DNA from 2 places in the Salinicola sp. LHM genome. Region 2 is predicted to be linked to the other one. Evidence: predicted binding sites of a transcription regulator. Region 2 holds the regulator's gene; the other holds the start of a gene.
What was found. Region 2 encodes FliA, which starts transcription of late flagellar genes. Its sites were predicted from a motif close to CTAAAGTTNNNNNNNNNNCNGCCGATA; they were not measured.
Positions count from the first base shown of each region.

Region 1: flgM (flagellar biosynthesis anti-sigma factor FlgM) is a predicted target of FliA. The motif match lies at 1,687-1,713, and genes of this name have one in related genera.

Region 1 is NZ_CP140261.1:2,254,818-2,258,224, forward strand. It holds gene flgC (flagellar basal body rod protein FlgC) at 1-181, opposite strand, end outside; gene flgB (flagellar basal body rod protein FlgB) at 186-605, opposite strand; gene flgA (flagellar basal body P-ring formation chaperone FlgA) at 910-1,644, shown strand; gene flgM (flagellar biosynthesis anti-sigma factor FlgM) at 1,760-2,035, shown strand; gene R5R73_RS10505 (flagella synthesis protein FlgN) at 2,070-2,522, shown strand; gene R5R73_RS10510 (histone-like nucleoid-structuring protein, MvaT/MvaU family) at 2,646-3,026, opposite strand.
Region 2 is NZ_CP140261.1:1,997,985-2,001,391, forward strand. It holds gene flhA (flagellar biosynthesis protein FlhA) at 1-1,200, shown strand, start outside; gene R5R73_RS09250 (flagellar protein FlhE) at 1,311-1,721, shown strand; gene R5R73_RS09255 (RNA polymerase sigma factor FliA) at 1,851-2,549, shown strand; gene R5R73_RS09260 (PqiC family protein) at 2,724-3,353, opposite strand; gene pqiB (intermembrane transport protein PqiB) at 3,350-3,407, opposite strand, start outside.

The DNA of each region.
Region 1 (3,407 bases), 260 kb from region 2:
CGCCCGTGCCGCCGCCCTGCTGGCTCAGCGCCTGGAACATGACCTGCCTGGCGTGGTAGGGCTCTCCGTCCGGCCCGGCGACGCTATCGGCATTGGCGAGGTTGCTCGCGGTAACGTTCATGCGCTGCGAATTGGCCGACAGCGCCGAACCGGAAATATCGAATACACTGAACATGGACATCGTGTTACTCCGGCTGCATGGCTTTCTTCAGCCCCTGGATCTTGCGGCTGACGAAAGTGACGTCCGCCTGATAGCGGAGCGAGTTGTCGGCAAAGGCCGAGCGCTCCCGATCCATATCGACCGTATTGCCATCGAGGCTCGGCTGATCGGGAATGCGGTAGAGCAGGTCCTGAACACCCGACCCGCCTGACGCCTGCCCCGGAATGTGTCGAGCGGATGTCCGAGCCAGCGACAGCCCGCCGGAGCCCTCGCTGCGCCCCTGCTCCATGACCCGATCCAACTCTGCGCGGAAATCGAAATCCCGCGCCTTGAAGTTGGGCGTATCGGCATTGGCGATATTGTTGGCCAGCACCTGCTGACGTTCTGCGCGCAGATTGATGGCCTCCTGCTGGAAGCGCAGCGCGTTATCCAACTTGTCGAACATGCCGTGCACCTCGGATGGCGTTCGCTGGAAAATTGACAGGATGGAGAATAGCGGCGGGCGGCGCGATTCAAACCCGTAAACAGACCGTCAATTGCGCGCCATTTTCATCAATGCTCGATGGCGAGCACGCCTACAATCGTTTTCCAATGTGGGGGATTGCGTCCACCGGCTTGCCATGTCGGGACGCCCCGGCCCGGATCCATGATCTGGTTCGGATTTCCAGAACCGCCCCGCCGAGACCCGCGAACAGCCCGAGCTCCGTGACATGCGTGCCGACCCGACTGAAGCGTTTCCGCGAAACCGGTTGAAACATCGACCGTCCCGCCAGCTCGTGTTCCGAGCCGGCGCCGTCACGCTGATGGCGCTGCTTTTCGCGCTATCGTTGCTGCCGCTTCCCTCGATCGCCCGCGCGGCATCGGCGGATGAACCCTCCGACGCCGTCGTCGCCAGCGTGCGTCAGTTCCTGAAGGAGCGCACTGCCTCTCTCGGCGACCAGGTGACGATCGATATTCGGGAAAGCGACGTCGATCTCGGCGACTGCGCGACACCGCAACCCTTCCTGCCTCGCCCCGGAGTGCCTCAGGGCCGGGTTACGGTAGGTGTTCATTGCGACAGCGACGGCAGCCGGACGCGCTATCTGCAGGCCACGGTTTCGGCGATAGTTCGCCACCTGGTCGCACTCCAGCCGATTGATCCCGGTCAACGGATCGATGCGACGATGCTGGATTGGCAGGAGGCGGATATTTCCCGCCTGCGCCGCGGCTACCTCGATGATCTCGACCAGGCGGTCGGCAGGGTTGCCACGCGACGCATCCCGACCGGAGCGACGCTGACCGACAACATGATCAGAAAGCCGTGGATGGTGAAACGCGGTGATACGGTCGTACTGACCGCCGTGGGCCAGGGGTTTCGCATCAGTCGCAGCGTCGAGGCGCTGGATAACGGTGAATTAGGCAGCACCATTCGCCTCAAGACGGAGGATGATCAGATTCTACAGGGAAGAGTGACGGGACAGGATCGGCTGCGCGTCGACCTGTGAGCCGTCCAGATAATTTTTTTAACAAATCTCTGTTCGAATTTCGTTCAGCTTCCGCTGGCCTTGCCGATAACGTAAGCAAGTACGTGATTGTGCATCCAGCCATGAGGTAATGACCTTGAAAATCGATCAAACGCAACCGCTGACTCGCCCGACCCAGAACGAGGCCGCCGAGCAGCGCAAAAGCGCGGAGTCGCTGGGAGCCGCCAAGACGACGGCCGGTTCCAGGACGACGCTGAGCCAGATCCCGCGGGGCGACGAGAGCGGAGACATCGACACTGCCCGTGTCAACGATATCCGCCAGGCGATCTCCGAAGGCCGGCTCGAACTCGATACCAGCAAGATTGCCGACGGTCTGATCCAGAGCGTTCGTCATATGCTGGGTGAGCAATAATCCCTGACTTCAGGCCCAGTGCCAGGAATTCTGCATGACGCCAGCTGAATTGATTGCCGAACAACATGCCTTGTTGGAAAGGCTCGTGGAAACACTCGATGCGGAGGCCGGCTGTCTCGGCGCTGGCAGGGCCGACGGGGAACGTCTCGGTGAGCTGGCAGCGCTGAAGCAACAGCAGTTGAATGACCTCGATCAAATCGAGAGTCTCCGGCGAGAGCATCAGCAATCGCAAGGATTCGGCATGGGGAGCCGCGGTGCGGAGCAGTTTGCCCAGTCACTGGACAGGCAGGAAACCTGGCAGCGGATTCGAGAACTGGCAGAGCGGGTCCGTCGGACCAATCGCCTCAATGGCCACATCATCTCCACACGGCTGGAGCACAATCAACAGGCCATCGATTTTCTGAATCGTGCCATCGGGGGCAGCGTCTACGGCCCCAAGGGCGAGTCGCGCCACAACGGCTTCGGCGGCATCAGCTCCAAGGCTTGAGGTTCGCTTGAGGTTCGAGAGCCGCTAAATACGAAACCCTCCGCCGTTGTATCTCGGCGGAGGGTTTTGTTTTGACCAAGCGCATGAAAAAGCGCCCAAGCGCATGAAAAAAGGAAAAGGCGCTTAGTCTTCCGTCCTGACGACCCAGGACTCGACGGTATCGCTGCCGTGTTCGTCTTTCCAAGCCTTCAAGGTCTTGTGATTGCCGCCACGTGTCTCGACGACTTCCCCGGTGTTGGGGTTCTTGTAAATCTTGAGCTTGCGCTTGCGGCGGCTACCGGCCGATCCGGTCTGCGCAGCAGCGGGCTGAGCGTTGTCAGCTTTCGGGTTCAACAATTCAATGACGTCACGCGTCGTCTTGCCATACTCCGCCATCAGAGCTTCGAGTTTCTCCTTGAACTCGAGCTCGGACTTCAGACGTTGATCACCCTCCATTCGCTTCAGCTCTTCTTCAAGCTGCTTCAGGAGCTGTTCTTTCTTGACGTAATCGCTAAGTAGAGACATTCGTTGGTCCGTTGCGGGTAGGTTTAAGCGTGTGCATTATTGCGGATATTTAAAAACTTTCAAGTCTTAGCGAGAGGTTTTTTAAAGCGCAGGGATTACCAGTATTTATTTAACTCCCGGCTCGTTAATGACTTAGCGTAATATCGACCTTCCGGCATCGCAAAGTTGGCGTTTCTTTTATCGGTTGCCGGTCCCGTTATTTACGTCATCTCCATCCCGCTTTGCAAGGAGAAAACGCCCCGATTAGAACCATCGCCGTTATGGAGTCTGAGGGACGTTATCCGAGGAGCACGAAACCCGAGATCCCCGCAGCAAATAGTGGTGAATAAGTGTGCTCTAAATGAATGATATCTAATTGGTTATGCGTATCGAGAGTGAGCT
Region 2 (3,407 bases):
GCTGGCGTCATGGGGTTGCTCGGTCTGATCCCCGGCATGCCGAACGTCGTCTTTCTGCTGTTTGCCGTGATCCTGGGATCGCTGGGCTGGTGGATGTCCCGGCGCGAGCAGGTCAAGGCCGTGCGCGCGGTGGAAGAAAAGGCACCCCCAGCGGTACAGGAAACGCCGGAGGCGAGCTGGGACGACGTGCAACTGGTCGATACCCTGGGACTGGAAGTGGGGCACCGCCTGATCCCGCTGGTAGACCAGCGCCAGCAGGGAGAGCTGCTGGGACGCATCAAGAGTGTGCGCAAGAAGTTCGCCCAGGATGTCGGATTCCTGCCGTCGGTCGTCCATATTCGCGACAATCTCGAACTCAGCCCCAACACCTACGTGATCACCCTGAAAGGCGTGGAAGTCGGTCGCGCAGAGGCATTCCCGGGCAAATGGCTGGCAATCGACCCGGGCCAGGTTTCCGGAACGCTGGATGGCACCCGCACCCAGGATCCTGCATTTGGCCTGACCGCCTACTGGATCGATACGGCGCAACGGGAACGAGCCCAGATCTACGGCTATACCGTGGTGGACGCGAGTACCGTGATCGCCACGCATCTCAATCATCTGCTGCATGAAAACGCCGGCGACATGCTGGGACGCGCCGAGGTTCAGCAGCTGCTGGACAAGGTCGCGGAGCAGCAGAAATCGCTGGTGGAAGACGTCGTGCCCAAGCTGCTGGCGCTGACGACGTTGCAACGCATCCTGCAGAACCTGCTTGCCGAAGACGTCCCGATCCGCGACATGCACACGATTCTCGACGTGCTGGCGGAGTACGCGCCGCAGCAGTCGGATGCCAACGAGTTGACCGCGCTGGTGCGTGTTGCGCTGGGCCGGGCAATCACCCAACAGTGGTTCCCGGGACGAGAGTCGATGCATGTGATGGGGCTGGAGCCCCGCCTGGAGCAGGTCCTGGCGCAAGCGCTCAACAACGGCGGCGCGCTCGAACCGGGGCTGGCCGAAACGCTGATGCAGCAGACCGCCGCCGCGGTGGAGCGGCAGCAGAGCCGGGACGAGCCGACCGTATTGGTCGTTCAACACGGCCTGCGGGCGCTGCTGGCGCGTTTCCTGCGCCGCCAGATCAAGTCTCTGGTCGTGCTTTCCCAGGCTGAGATTCCCGACGATCGCACCTTGCGTGTTACCACGACCATCGGGGCATCGTCATGACTGCCGATCTTCGGTCGGTGAGAACGGGAGCCTTGTCGGCGATGCCGAGGGCGTCGTCTTTATCAAGAGCGTTTTCCCTGGCGCCGAGCGCGCGCTCAAAGGCCACCTGCATGCTAGTCGGTGCGATCGCCACCGGGGTGATGGTCTTCATGGGGGCGATCGCGCCGGCTTCGGCGGCCCAGAGCACTTGGGTAGGCCAGCTGCCGCGCCAGACGATCGTCGTGTCGGAGCGCCCCCTGGAAAGTGCGCCGATCACGCTGCCGCCGTCAGCGGAACAGGGCGAGATCACGAACGTTCGCTGGGTTTTCCAGACCGATACGCCAGCGCCGACATTGAAGACCTGGCTCTGCCATGGACAGCTCTGTCTACCGCTGGTTCGAGCGCGGGGGGAAACGCAGCGCTTTGCGGGGCGGGCCGCGTCCCTTCCATTCCGGCTGCGCTTCCTGTTGCCACCGGGAGAGCATGCCAATGGCAACCGGGTAATCTCCAGCGGCCAGCTGATCGTCGACTACCGTCAGTGACGCTGACAAACAGCCGAAATAGCCGCTGGAAAACTGGCAGTTTGCCGTCTTGGCTCGGCGGCCGCGCGGCATAATGGGATATAGGTCATGCGTCCCATGACCGTAAGGTGTTTTGCACGAGGCCATTCGATGTATACCGCACAGGGCAAAATCGATCAGCACGCATTGATTGAGCAGTACATGCCGATGGTGAGACGCCACGCGCTCTCCCTTCAGGTGCGCCTACCCGCCAGCGTGGAACTCGATGATCTCGTTCAGGCCGGTATGCTCGGCCTACTGGACGCCATGGGGCGCTACGACAATTCGCACGGCGCGAGCTTTTCGACTTATGCCAACCAGCGCATTCGCGGCGCGATGATCGATGAGCTGCGTAGTCGTGACTGGATGCCGCGCAGCGTGCGGCGAAACGCCCGGGCACTGGATCAGGCCGTGCGCCGGCTGGAGCAGCAGTTGGGGCGGGCGCCGGACGAACGCGAGATCGCCCAGGAGATGGGCATATCCCGGGACGACTACCATCAATTGCTGATCGATGCCAACAATGGCTTTCTGCTGACGTACGACGAGAGCGACACCGAAAATGGCGTCGCCACGGTTGCGGAAGGCAGTCTGCCATCGCCGCTGGAGGCACTGCTCGATGCGGACAACCGTACCAACGTGATGGCGGCGATCGATGCCTTGCCGGAGCGGGAAAAGCTGTTGCTTGGGCTCTATTACCAGGAAGAGCTCAATCTGAAGGAAATCGGTGCCGTGCTCGGCGTCAGCGAATCCCGCGTCTGTCAGTTGCACAGCCAGGCGGTAGCGCGTCTGCGCAGCCGTCTGAATCACTGATCGCCTGAATCACTCATCCTCTGGGCTCCCGATCGAGATCGGGCTCTCTGCCCACGCCAGAAACACCCGGCGGCTCCCGAGCGTCTATCGAGCCCGGCATGGCAGACGTTGTCTGACTACATGTCTGACTACGTTGCCATGCAGGTTCGATAGGCGCTTTGACGTTGGCGTTGCTCAATCGGCGACGGGCGACGTTGTCGAGACAGCGCGGATATCGTCGGCGATCTGACGCGCCACGTCGTCCCACACGGCACCGAGAGTGCGCACCAGGGCAGGATAGCCGTCGTCGCTCAAGGGTTGCGTGACCGCGAAGTGGCGCTGTGCCACCAGGTCGTTGCCCTCGTGGAGCTGCCATTCCCCCGATGCCACGGCCTGGCCGTCATAACGACCCTGGAACTGGTCGACACTGAGCGTCAGTCGTTGCGCGCCCGCTTCGCTGCGACTGGTATTCAGCACCACGACATTCGGCAAATCCGCTGCCAGCGATTGCCGCAGACGGCGTGTCAATTGCTGCCCCAGCGACTCGGCCCACAGGTTCTGGTTGGCCGCGTTGAGTTCGATATCGCTGGTCTGCATGACGATCCCTTCCTGGTCGAGGTAGCTGGCCACCTCGACAGGACCGACCGCCAGCGTGGCCGCTTGCGGAGAAGGTTCGCTCGCCTGCTGCGGACTGTCGGCCTTCGGCAAGGTATACCGGTTGGTCGGCGTCGACTGGGAGGCGCAGCCGGCAAACGCCGCGGCGGCGATCGCCAGCAGGACGGTGGCGCCAACTCGGCGCCAACGGGGCAGGGACGACTTCATCATTGGGGAGCCCTCGGCACGGGATCGGTTTTAACTTCACGGTCGAAAATCAGCGCG